Regions from separate parts of the Aquabacterium sp. A3 genome, predicted to be linked through region 1. Evidence: predicted binding sites of a transcription regulator. Region 1 holds the regulator's gene; each other region holds the start of a gene.
The links. Region 1 encodes FliA, which starts transcription of late flagellar genes. Its sites were predicted from a motif close to CTAAAGTTTNNNNNNNNNNNGCCGNTA; they were not measured.
Positions count from the first base shown of each region.

Region 2: the regulator FliA is predicted to act here: its motif matches at 1,264-1,290, upstream of fliS (flagellar export chaperone FliS).
Region 3: the regulator FliA is predicted to act here: its motif matches at 1,836-1,862, upstream of WNB94_RS02135 (SPM autocatalytic domain-containing protein).
Region 4: the regulator FliA is predicted to act here: its motif matches at 1,757-1,783, upstream of flgM (flagellar biosynthesis anti-sigma factor FlgM).

Region 1 is NZ_JBBPEV010000003.1:213,955-217,159, forward strand. It holds gene flhF (flagellar biosynthesis GTPase FlhF) at 1-40, shown strand, start outside; gene WNB94_RS12620 (flagellar biosynthesis protein) at 51-884, shown strand; gene WNB94_RS12625 (RNA polymerase sigma factor FliA) at 905-1,618, shown strand; gene WNB94_RS12630 (methyl-accepting chemotaxis protein) at 1,669-3,030, shown strand; gene argF (ornithine carbamoyltransferase) at 3,041-3,205, opposite strand, start outside.
Region 2 is NZ_JBBPEV010000001.1:990,434-993,638, reverse strand. It holds gene WNB94_RS04380 (flagellar brake protein) at 1-407, opposite strand, end outside; gene WNB94_RS04375 (flagellar protein FliT) at 414-764, opposite strand; gene fliS (flagellar export chaperone FliS) at 761-1,243, opposite strand; gene fliD (flagellar filament capping protein FliD) at 1,358-2,800, opposite strand; gene WNB94_RS04360 (flagellin N-terminal helical domain-containing protein) at 2,924-3,205, opposite strand, start outside.
Region 3 is NZ_JBBPEV010000001.1:490,197-493,401, reverse strand. It holds gene WNB94_RS02140 (O-linked N-acetylglucosamine transferase, SPINDLY family protein) at 1-1,660, opposite strand, end outside; gene WNB94_RS02135 (SPM autocatalytic domain-containing protein) at 2,034-3,205, shown strand, end outside.
Region 4 is NZ_JBBPEV010000001.1:805,294-808,498, reverse strand. It holds gene flgC (flagellar basal body rod protein FlgC) at 1-291, opposite strand, end outside; gene flgB (flagellar basal body rod protein FlgB) at 318-752, opposite strand; gene flgA (flagellar basal body P-ring formation chaperone FlgA) at 891-1,700, shown strand; gene flgM (flagellar biosynthesis anti-sigma factor FlgM) at 1,830-2,129, shown strand; gene WNB94_RS03505 (hypothetical protein) at 2,155-2,508, shown strand; gene recJ (single-stranded-DNA-specific exonuclease RecJ) at 2,499-3,205, opposite strand, start outside.

The sequences.
Region 1 (3,205 bases):
CACCCCGGTGGACGCCGGCATCGCCGCCAACCACGCCTGACACGCTGCCCATGAACCGTCCAGAACGACATGCTGCAGGCCGCACCGGAAGCCCTCCGGTGGATCAGGCCCAGGGTTTGCGCCGGATGTTCGCCACCCGTGTGTTGCGTTTCATCCCGGTGGTGGCCAGCCCGGAGGCCCGCTGTGGCGGGCTGGTGCTGGAGCGTTTGTGCACCGCCTACGAGAGCTTTGGTTTGCGCACCCTGGTGGTGGACGCCAGCCCCCAGGCGCGAGACCCTGGCGAGCTGGTGGCCTTTGACATCGCCGAAGGCATTGAGGCGCTCTCGAGCCACGTGAGCTACATGCCGGCGCGAGGCCTGCCCTTGCGGTATGCCGACGCACGCGGCTCATGTGCCACCTTGCTGGACGCGCTGGCGGACGCCTCGCCACAAAGCGATGTCGTGCTCTTGCACGCGCCCGCCAGCGAGTTGGCGCGGGTGATGGCCCAGCGTGCCCGTGAATGCAGCGTGCGCCCGCTGGTCTACACCAACGACCTGGCCGAGGGTCTGACGCAGGCCTACGCCGCCGTGAAGGTGCTGGCGCAGCGGGGCGGCTGGATGAGCTACGACCTGCTGGTGGCCGCACCCGTGCACAGCACGCAGGCGCAGGCGGTGGCCGATCGCCTGGCCCGGTGTGCCGATGATTTTCTGGGCGTTGCCCAGCGTCTTGCCGTGCAGCTGGATCTGCAGCAGGCCGCGCAAGCCCAGCCAGACGCCCGATTCCTGTCGCTGGCCAGCGGTCTGTTGCACGCTGCCCTGCCGCATTCGCTGGGCGACTCCGCCTTTGAGCACCTGACCTCGCCCGGCAGCGCCTTGCCCGGGCGCGTGGCCCCCGTATTCAACTGATGATGCCCTCGGAGACACACATGTACACCGCCAAAGGTCGTCTCGACATGGACTCGATGCTGCGTCAGTACAGCCCCCTGGTGCGGCGCCTGGCACACCAGATGATCGCCAAGCTGCCTGCCAACGTCGAGGTCGATGACCTCATCCAGGTCGGCATGATCGGGCTCAGTGACGCACTGACGCGATTTGATGCCGGGCAGGGCGTGCAGTTCGAAACCTTTGCCACGCAGCGCATCCGCGGCGCCATGCTCGACGAACTGCGCGGGGCCGACTGGATGAGCCGAGGCACCCGCAAACAGCAGCGCGACATCGAATCGGCCGTGCACAAGCTGGAGCAGCGCCTGGGCCGGGCCCCACATGAAAGCGAGATCGCCAAGGAAATGGGCCTCAGCCTGGTCGAGTACCAGGAAATGCTGGGCAAGGTGCGCGGCACCCAGCTCATCTACCTGGAGGACATGAGTGGCGAAGACGGCGACAACGACTACCTCGACCGGCATGTCACGGATGAAGGCAATGACCCGCTGAGCTTGCTCGAAGACCACCGCATGCGGCATGCCCTGGTCGAAGCCATCAAGAACCTGCCCGAGCGCGAGCAGTACGTGATGAGCATGTACTATGAACAAGACATGAACCTCAAGGAAATCGCGGCCGTGCTGGGCGTGACCGAATCGAGGGTGTGCCAGCTCCACAGCCAGTCCATCGCCAGGCTGAGGGTCAAGCTGCGAGAATGGTGAGGGCATGATGCTCACCGCTGCGATGGTCTCCCCTTTGAAGGAGGCAGTCGATGTGGTCCCCGTTCAGGAAGTTGCCAGCGCTCGCCACGGACGACGGTGCCCTGGCCCCCGATGAGCCCGTGGCGCACAGTGCCACGGCCCTGGCGCAGACGCTGGCACGAGACACCAGTGGCCTGGGGCGTGAGGCCGCCGAGCTGCGTGGCACGCTGGAAGACAGCGCAGCCGTGGCCGCTCGACAGGCCGACACCCTGCAGCAGTTGGTGAGCCACCTGCACAGCATCGTGCAGGCCCAGCAGCAGATTCATCAAGAAACCGACCACAGCGTGCAGGCCATGCAGCAGGCCCGCAACACCGTCGACCGTGTGGGGCGAGACGTCGGGCAGGTGGTCGACACCCTGCGCGATGTGGCCCAGGCCGCCCAGGAAATCACCCAGGTGGCGCTGCAGACTCGGCTGGTGGCATTCAATGCATCCGTGGAGGCCAAGCGGGCCGGGGAAGCCGGGGCCGGGTTCTCGGTGGTGGCCGACGCCGTCAAGACCTTGTCCACCCAGGTCGAGCACATCTCCAAAACCATCATGAGCACCGTGGGCAGCCTGGACCAGCGCATCCAGCGCCTGGCCGATGAGTTGCGCATGGACGAGCAGGCCCGCCAGGGCGGGCAAGCGTGCCTGGCCCAGGCCCTGGCTGGTGTTGAGTCGGGGGTGCAGCGCATCAAGGGCGCTGCCGATCACAGTGGCGCGCTCTCGTCGGGCATCCATGAGCAGATCGGGCGCATGGGCCAGGAGGTACAGCACACCCGCCAGTCGCTGGATGGGGCCCTGAAGCGCAGCGAAAGTGTGCTGGGCGTGTCCGAGCGCTTGATGGAGGTCATTGCCACATCAGGTGTGAGGACCGACGACACGCCGTACATCGAACTCGCGCAGCGCGTGGCGGCTCAGATGGCGCAGGCGCTGGAGCAGGCGGTGCAGCAAGGCCGCATCACCCTCGCCCAGTTGTTTGATGACCGTTATCAGCCCATTCCGGGCAGTGCGCCAGCGCAGCACACCACGGCCTTCAACGCCTTGACCGATGCGCTGTTGCCAGGGTTGCAGGAACCACCATTGCAGGCCTTGCCCCAGGTGGTGTTTTGCATCGCCGCAGACCGCAACGGCTACATCTCGACCCACAACCGGCAGTACTGTCATCCACAGCGGACCGGTGATGTGGCGTGGAACACCGCCCACTCGCGCTGGCGCCGCATCTTCAACGACCGCACCGGCCTGGCCTCGGCGCGCAACACCCGGCCTTTCTTGCTGCAAACCTACCGACGCGACATGGGCGGCGGCAATTTCGTGTTGCTCAAGGAGGCCTCGGCACCCATCGTGGTGCAAGGCCGGCATTGGGGCGGACTGCGTCTGGCGTACCGCTTTTGATCCGTAGGGGTCAGCCGATCCGCCCGAGCAGAAGGTACTCCATGAGCACCTTCTGCACGTGCAAGCGATTCTCCGCCTCGTCCCACACGACGGATTGGGGGCCATCGATGACCTCGGCCTCCACCTCTTCGCCCCGGTGGGCTGGCAGGCAGTGCATGAACAGGGCGTCGGGCTT
Region 2 (3,205 bases), on a different contig from region 1:
AACGTGGCGCAGGGTGACTGGGTGACGAAGGGGCGAACACGGAACGCCTCGCGCCGCTGGAATCGATACACGACCTTGGGCAACCGTGCGTGCAGCACGGCATCGTGGCCGTGCTGGACCAGCATGGGCGATTCCACCTCGAACTGCAGCTTGATGCTGTCGAGGTACGCCACGGCCTGCACTTCGCCAGAGGCCTGGGATTGCTCCAGTGACAGGCGGTCCAGTGGCGCGTCCAGCACGATGATGCCGCGAGCCCGGTCGGTCGCCCTCAGCAGGGTGGCGCAATGCTGCCCCTGCGGGTTGCTCAGACTGACCAACGCCCGCTCTGACAGCAGGCGTTGGAGCAGTTCGTCAATCTCGGCCTCGGAAGTCAGCCGAAAGTCGTCTTGCATCGCTGCGGCTGCCATGAGGCCTCAATGCATTTTGCCGGGATCGGTCTGGCCGTCGATCATGCGGCTCAGGTCGTTCAGCCAGGGCTCGGCCAGGTTACGGATCTCGGCATCGTTGAGCAAGATGCGCTGCATGATGCGGCTCTTGAGCGCCAGTTCATCGGTGTTCAGCGGGTGCTCGTTGGCGGCGTGCTTGAGTTGCGAGATCAGCACGGCGCAGGCGCCTTCCAGCTTCACCACCGTGTCCCAGTCGCCTGCACGGGCTGCGTGCAGCATGTCGTGGCTGGCGTGTTCGATGGCTTCGTAGTAGGTGATCAAGTTGGCGGCTCCCAACAGTTCTTCTTCGGGTGCGGTGAGTGTTTCGGGGGCGTTCATGCTTTCACCTCCATACCGCCTTGCGCGGCCTGGGCACTTGCGGCGGGCTTGATGGCCAGCCAGGCCTCGCGCACCGGCTGAATCAGCTGGGTGCATTCGTCCAGCGCCTGGTGGTCGTTGCGCAGGTTGGCCTGGGTCAGGCGCAGGCTGATGTAGGTGTACAGGTCACGCAGGTTCAGCGCCAGTTCGCCGCCGGCCTCGACGTTGAGGCAGGCCTTGAGGCCTTCATCGACGATGCGGATGGCGCGAGACAGTGCGCGTGCTTTGGCGGCCATGTCCTTGGCCAGCAAGGCGCCGCGTGCTTCGGTCAATGCATCCAGGAAGCCATCGAACAGCAGCGTGACCAGGTGATGCGACGAGGCGCCGGTGACACTGGTTTCAAGACCGACCTGGCGGTACATGCCCGACAGGGCATTGGCGCCTGCGGGAATGGGGCGGGAGAAGGGGCTGGCAGGTGCGTACATCGGTGTGCTCTGCATGGTGACGTTGATGTATGTGTTATCGGCTGCCGCCTGTGCCACTTGAACCGGTTGCCTGTTGAACAGGGCCTGCTTGCCTGCGCATTTTGTTCAACCCGCAGGCCGCTGAACGGCTCAAGAAGATGAGTTGTTGGTCAGTGCTGCCAGTTGGGCCGTGACGTAGCTCTGAAGCGCTGTGAGGTTGCCCATGCTGGTGTCGAGCGCGGTGTACTGCTTGCGCAGTCGCGCTTCGACCAAGGCCACACGGTCTTCCAGGCGCTCGATCTTTTCGTCGTTTCGCTTGATCGACGCCTTGATGCCTTCCTGGCGCGAACTGATGATGCCGTCGGTGTCCACAATCTGCGCCGCCAGCGACTGGAAGCGCTGCGCAATGCCTTGGGCCGCCACATCTTCACTGTCATTGGCAAAGAGCTTTTGCAGCTCTGGCAGGTTGTCCATGGCGTCATCGAGCTTGCTGCTGTTGATGGACAAGGTGCCATCGGTGCCGATGTCAAAGCCCACGGCCGACAGCCGGTTGAAGGTGGATGAAGCCGAGGTGGTGGTGCTGGCGAGGCTGCGAATCTGCCTCAGCAGCCCGTTGGCGGTCGAGTCGCCCTGCAGCGGCCCGGCGGTCTTGCTGTCGGCGTCGTACAGCGTCTGCACACGGATCAGCCCGACCAGGTCGTTGTAGGCGGTTTTGAAGGCCTCGATGCCCGTTCGGATGCTGGCCTTGTCTTCGCTGACAGAGATGTCCACCGACGATGTGGTGACCTTGTTGAGTTGCAGGGTCAGGCCATCGAGCACATTGCTCAGGGTGTTGCTTTCCGAGGAAATCTCGATGCCATTGATGGTGGCCTTGGCATTGGCGGCCATCTGGTTGTTGGTCATGCTGCTGGTCGCGCCCGTGCTGGCGTCAAAAGCCAGCGCCGACAGACCGGGCGTGGTGCCCTCTGCGACATCCACCTTGAAGCCGTTGCTCTCTCCGTTGGGGCCGCGCATCACCAGGCGCGTGCCGGCAGCGTCGGTGACCAGTGAGGCCGTCACGCCCGCGTTGGCGGCGTTGATGCGGTCTCGGATCTTCTCCAGCGTGTTGTCGCCAGGGCCGATGGGGATGTCGATGGCCGCCGCCGCCGCCTTGGCCGCGAACGTGATGGCAGGGGGCTCGCCCCCGTCGGATTCGTAGGTGCCAAAGGTGATGGTCAGCGTGCCGTCGCCCACCACGGCGGTTTTGTCAGCGTAAGCGTTGGAGCTGATGAACTGGGCCGTGGCCAGGGAAGTGACATTCACCGAGTAGGCGCCCGAAGGGGTACCGGCGCTGGTGGTCACAGACACCGATGCGCTGTCGCTGCTGGTGGCCGTGGTGGCGTTCCAGAAGCTGTCTTTGTTGAGCGCCGATGCGGCGTCTTTCAGGGCAGAGAAGGAGCTTTGCACGCGGCCCCAGGTCGACAGCTTCGTGTTGAGCTTCGTGGTTTCGCTCAGGATCTTTTCTGCGGGAGCTTTCTCCAACGACACCAACTTGGTGACGAGAGACTCCGTGTCAAATCCGGCGCCAACGCCCAGTGAACTCAGTGTGGCCATGATGGGTACCTCCAATGCACATTCGTCCAGGGCTCATTCGAGACACCTGGACGACGGGAGAATCGGCTGCATCGGCAGAAACTTGAGCGGAGATCTTCGCCGTCCGCTGACTGCCGTGCGTATTTATCGGCCCAGCAAGCTCAGCACCTGCTGTGGCAACTGGTTGGCCTGAGACACCATGGCGGTGCCCGCCTGCTGCAGGATCTGGGCACGCGACAGGTTGGCGGTTTCGGCCGCGAAGTCCGCGTCCATGATCCGGCCGCGGGCGGCGGCCTGGTTCTCGACGTTGATCTGCAGGTTGGCGATCACGGCCTCGAAGCGGTTCTGCGCAGCACCAAAGGTGGCCCGGGCATCGTTGATCTTGTCCAGTGCGCCATCGATCATGCGGATGCTCTGGTCGATGAT
Region 3 (3,205 bases), on a different contig from region 1:
GCAACAGGCTGCCGGCCACCCGGGCAGGGAACGCTTCGCCCATGTAGGTCAGCACGGGCAGCCCGGCCATCAATGCGTCGGCGGCCGTGGTGTGTGCGTTGTAGGGGTGGGTGTCCAGGAAGAGGTCGGCTTGACGGTAGCGGGCCAGGTGGTCTTCCACCCTTGGCACGCGCTTGGCAAACACCAGACGTTCTGGATCGACACCGTGGGACTGTGCGTGTTGACGCAGGTTGCGCTGAGAAGTGTCGTTGCGCGACATGAGCCACAACACGCTGTGGGGCACCTGTTTGAGGATGTTCATCCACACCGCAAAAACATGGGGTGCGATTTTGTAGTCGTGGTTGAACGAGCAGAACACCACGGCGTCGTCAGGCAGTCCGCATGCGGCCCTGCTGGGCGTGTCTTCGGCAATTTGAATGCTGACATCCGTCGGCAGGTAGGCGTCAGGCAGGTACACCACCTTTTCGTCATAAAACTGCTGATGTTCTGGCGGGATCACCTGGCGGTCGGCAATGATGTAGTCCATGTACGGCAGACCCATGGTGCCTGGGTAGCCGAGGTAGTTCACCTGGGCGGGTGCAGGTCGCCACGCGAAAATGTCCGAGCGCGAGTCGGAGGTGTAGCCGCCCAGATCGATCGCGATGTCGACCTCCATGTCTCGCATCTTCTGGGCGATGTCGCGTGTGTTCATGCCCCGGGCGTCGATGAAGTGTTCGAAGGCGTTTTCCATGCGGTGACGCAAACGGGACTGGTCATTGATGCCGATCGAGATGGCGACGGTTTCGAAGCGCTCACGATCGTGATGCTCGAAGATGCCCGCCATGAGGTGGCCAACCGGGTGCTCGCGCAAGTCTGCCGAGACGTAGGCGATGCGTATCCGGTCGTGGCGATAGCGCTGACCTTGCCACAACGGCGTGTCCATGGCGGGAAATCGCTGCGCGAACGTGCGTGCGCAGGTCTGGTGGTCCTGTGCCTCGTCAGACAAGGCCATGAAACCCAGCGACTTGCATGTGCGGTGCCCTGCTTTGACGCCCGCCATGATCTGCGAACGTGTTTCATCGAAATCGGTCCAGTCGCATACGTGCATGCGCTCGTAGCACAACATGCCCAGGCCATAGTCGTAATCCGGATTGATGCTCAGCAGACGCTGGAACATCGCGATGGATTCTTCTGCGCGCTTGAACTCGGTCAGCAAGATGGCGCAGTTGCCGATGGCGTTTTGGTGGTCTGGCTTGATCTCCAAGGCTTTCTGGAAGCGCTCCAGTGCCTTGGCGTGTTGGTGCGTTTCACGCAGCAAGGCGCCGCTGTTGATCAGCGCCTCGATGTAGTCGGGTTTGATGCTCAGGGCGTGTTCATACGCGCTGATGGCACGGTGTCGGTCTCCTTTGGCCTGAAGGGCCGAGCCGTAGGCCACCCACACCGGCGCAAAGGAGGGGTTCTGTGCCGCACATGGATTCAACAGGGCCAGCGCCTCGTCAATGGCGCCTCGCTTCATGAGGATCACGCAAAGGGAATACACCGCCAGCGGGTCCAGCGGCGTGAGCGCCAGTTTTTGCCTGAACTTGGCTTCGGCGGCAACGTCTTGCCCCTGGCTTTGCAGCTGAATGCCCTGCATCACCAGATCGGTCGGGGCGGCGGGCTGTTCCGGATTGGTTTTCATGCGCGGGCTGATCACGGTGTCGGACATGGTGCGAAGGCGTTCTGGAGGTACTTCCGACATCTTGTGACGGCCCCCGCGTCGTGAAACGCTGAAAAAGCCCCCGATGCCCCGTTTGATTCGTGCACTTTTTTGCACCTCGGCATGAACTTTTGGGGCCAAGTTTTTTTCATCTCGCCTCAAGTGCCCCGCCACGGCGTCGATAAGCCGACAGGAGTGTCGAAGTTGACAGATCGCCATACGGGATAGCGCGGCATTGGCCCAGCTTATTCCGCGATGCCAGCAGGTCATCTGTTCGTACGCTGCCACAGATCGTTGACCCAGTCATGCTTGTTTGACTGGATTTTGAGTTTCCATCGGCCCATCAGGGGGAATCATGGCGTCCATCATCGAGTCGTTGAGCACCGACCAGATTGCAGCACTGTCGACCACGTCGATCATCAAACTCACCACGGAAGACTGGGCGGCGTTCACGACCGATCAGATTGCGGCACTCACCACCACTCAGGTCAAGGTGATCGAAACCGCCGACATTGCGACGCTGAATTCATCGCAGATTCAGGCCTTTGGAACCGATCAGATCCGGACGCTGTCGACCATCCAGGTTCGTGCGCTGAGCACCGATGCGGTCGAGGCCCTGACGACCGATCAGGTCACTGCACTGACATCGCGCCAGGTGGGCGCCTTCACGACAACCCAGATCGCTGCCATCGAAACCGATGACATCGCGGCCATGGGAACCGAGCAAGTCAAGGCCTTGACCAGTGTTCAGGTCAAGGCCCTGTCGACGGACCAGATCGGCGCCATCGGAACGGACGAGATTTCTGTCATCACGACCGCAGCACTCAAAGGCCTGACCACTGATGGGGTGGTGGCCTTGAGCACGGATCAGGTCGCGGCACTCAGTACCACGCAGGTCAAGTCGTTGTCGACGGCACAGGTCGCGGCGGTCGAGACCGACGATCTGCAGGCCATGAGCACTGATCAGATCAAGTCCATGACCTCGGCGCAGATCAAGGCCCTGGTGACGGATCAGGTAGAGGCCCTGACCACCGATCAGATCAGCAGCCTGACGAGCGCGCAGACCGCAGCATTCACGACCACGCAGATCGGCGCGATCGAGACCGATGACATCGCCGCCATGGGTACCACCCAGATCAAGGCGTTGACGTCATCCCAGGCCGCTGCATTGAGCACGGATCAAGTCCAGGCCATTGAAACCGATGACATCGGGGCGTTGAGCACCGCAGCGGTTCGCGGCTTGACCACAGATGGGGTGGTGTCGCTGACCACTGACCAGGTGGCCGCGTTGGGTACGGCGCAGGTCAAAGCGTTGAGCACCACGCAGGTGGCTGCGATCGAGACAGATGACGTGGCAGCCTTGGGGACGAGCCAGTTTGCGGTCCTCAGCAGTGCTCAGGTTGCAGCCTTCAACACAGACCAGGTTCAGGCGGTCGAAACCGATGACCTGCGCGTGCTGACCACCGCTGCGCTCAAAGGGCTGAGCACCGACGGCGTGGCTGCGCTGACCACTGATCAGGCCGCCGC
Region 4 (3,205 bases), on a different contig from region 1:
ATTGACGTTGCTGTAAGTGATGTAGCCCTCGGCATCGGCCTGCGGGTGTTTGGGCTCGTACACACGGCGACCGGGCGTGTTGTCTTCCACCACCTGCGTGACGGCCACACCCGTGGCCCCCACATTGCCCATGGCTTGTGAGGTGAAGACCACCTGGCGCGCCTTGTAGGATTGACCATCGGGCCCGGCCACGGTGTCGGCGTTGGCCAGGTTGGACGCCACCACGTTGAGCCGCTGCGACTGCGCGCTGACGGCGCTGCCTGAAATGTTGAAGATGTTGAACATCGACATCGTTGCACTCCTTCAGGGCTCGTTGCTCACTGACCAGTGATGGCCGAGTTCAGCGTTCGAATCTGCGAGTTGATGAACCGCAGCGCGGCTTCATAGCGCACGGTGTTGTCGGCAAAGCTGGCCCGTTCGCGGTCCATGTCCACCGTGTTGCCATCCAGGTTGGTTTGCGACTGCGTGGCGTAGTTGAGTTCAGGCTCGCTGCGCGCGCCGGCCAGGCTGCCGTTGCGCGCCATGTGCAGGGGGCTGGAGGCGGTCATCGTCACCCTGGGTGCCGAGGTGCCCGGGGCCTGACTTTGCCGCCCTGTGGCATCGGCCAGGGCGTTGGCAAAGTTGAAGTCACGGGCGACGTAGCCGGGCGTGTCGGCGTTGGCGATGTTGCTGGCGATCAGCCGCTGACGCTCCGACCGCAGGCGCAGGGCTTCGGCGTTGAAGTTCAGTGAGTCGGTGATGCGGTTCAGCATGGTGGGCCTCCTGCCGGTTCTTCCGGCGATTGCATGGGATGTTGAATCTGCTCGGGCCCCAACATGAGCCGAAATAGCGGCCTCTTCGACGGGCATTTCCAACGGCGCATGGCCGTCGCTTGTGACTAGAGTGCGCTCATGAATTCCTCGCGCCCTGTTCGCCCTGTTTCGTCCCTGCCATGGTTTCAGGCCCTGCTGGCCTGGCTCACCTGGCTGCTGTTGTGTGTGGTGGCGGCCCTCAGCTCGGGCGCTCAAGCCCAGGGCTTGCCGGTGCAAACCCACGCGCAGTTACAAGCCACCCTGCAGCAGTGGTTGGCCGCCCGCGACGCCGATACCGCCACGGCCCAGGGCATGGCTGACGCGCAAAAGTGGCAGAACCCGCAAGACGCCTCACCACAGGTCGAGGTGATCATGGGCGAGCTGGATCCACGCCTGAAACTGGCCCCGTGCTCGCGCATCAAGCCCTATCTGCCACGGGGGGCCAACCTGTGGGGGCGCTCTCGCGTGGGCTTGCGCTGCGAAGAGGGCGCGCGCTGGAACGTGTTCTGGCCCGTGACGGTGAAGGTCTGGGCGCCCGCCCTGGTGGTGGCGCGCACGGTGCCGGCCGGCACCGTGCTGGAGGCCACCGACCTGACCGTGGCCCGTGTGGACCTGGCTGGCGGCGGCTCGCCCGCACAGCGTGATCTGACCGAGGTGGTCGGCCGCACACTGGTGCGCACCCTGACACAAGGGGCCGAAGTGCGCGAGGCCGATCTCAAGGTGCGGCGCTGGTTTTCGGCAGGTGAACCGGTTCGGCTCATCGTGAAAGGATCTGGCTTTCAGGCGGCGGCCTCGGGTACCGCGCTGGGCCATGGTGATGAAGGGCGGTGCGCTCGGGTGCGCATGGACACCGGGCGGATTCTCTGCGCTCAACCGGTGGGCGACGGATTGGCCGAATTGACCCTGTGATCCCCACTTGTTTCGTGGATGCTCCCCCTTGTTCGTGGGGGATGATGCAATCGAGATTAAAGTCCGTCAGGACCGCGTCGATATCGCGGATGTGACCACCCGGAATGTTCCGGGATCAAGGAGTGCATCATGAAAATTGGCAACCCGTTGGACAAGGCGCTTGGGCTTGGTCTTCCGACCGAGGGGGCCGCTTCGACCCGTGCGCCCGGCAAAACATCTTCACTGGATGGTGGTGTCAGCCAAAGCGCGAAGGTGACCCTGTCCCAGGCCGCTGCTGGCATGGTTGAAACGCCGCAAGGCGAGTTCGATGCGGACAAGGTGTCTCGCGTCAAGCAGGCCATCGACGACGGCAGCTACCAGGTGGACGCCGAGGTGATCGCCGACAAGCTGATCGCCAACGCCAAGGAACTGTTGGGCCGCGCGGCCTGACCAGACCATCGTGGGCGCGTGCACCATGCAGACCCTGGACGACCATGTTCACCTGATCGAGGCCCAACTGGACGCGCTTGAGCGCGCCCTGGCCTCGTCGGATCTGCAGGGCATCGATCAGGGCAGTCAGGCGCTTCAGCAACTGCTGAGCGACGCCGTGGCGCAAGTGCGGCGTGCCCGTCAGCGGGGCAGTCAGGCCCTGGATGAGCCGCTGCGTCAACGTTTGCTGCTGGCCCAGACCCGGGTTCAGCAGCAGTGGGCCCAGGCCCATCGCGCGTCGGCCTCGGTCGAGCGTGTGCTCAAGATCCTGCTGCCTCAGGAAGAGGCCGTCACTTACGGCAACCCCGCAGCCGCCAAACACCTCAGCGCTTACCGCTGAGCGCCGCTGCTCGCTGCGCACGGTTCGCAGCCCTCAACCACCATCTGGACGCGCCGCCGCCCCTGGAACTCATCCACGCTGACGCGGTAGGCCAGGCGAACACGCCCTGGAAGGGGCTCGGTGTGGCCAAACCAGATGCCATCGCGCACCTGCCCTTGCAGCCGCAAGCTGAGCTTCAGATGACGCTCGCCCACCAGGCGCTGGCCCAGCACATCCACCTCGTCACAGAAAACAGGCGCTTCAAATCCAGGGCCCCACACCGCTTCATCCAGCTTTTCCACCGTTTCTGGCGTGAACCATTGAGGCTCCAGTGGGCCGTCGCTCATCAGCTGGCGTGACAAGGTGGCAGCATCCAGCCCTTCTCTGGCCACGCGCTGCAGCGCAGCGTCGAATACCGGGAAGTCCGACTCCGACAGGGTGCAGCCAGCCGCCATGGCATGCCCGCCAAACTTGTGCAACAGGCCGGGATGGCGTTTGCTGACCAGGTCGAGCGCATCGCGCAGGTGGAATCCGGGGATGGAGCGTCCCGAGCCCTTCAACAGCCCATCCTGACCTCTGGCGAACACAAACGTTGGCCGATGCAGGCGGTCCTTGAGCCGCGAGGCGACGATGCCCACCACACCTTCGTGGAATTCGGCGTCGAAAAGTGCGAGGGCATAGGGTGGATCGCCCTCGGGCATCAAGGCCTCCAGGCGCA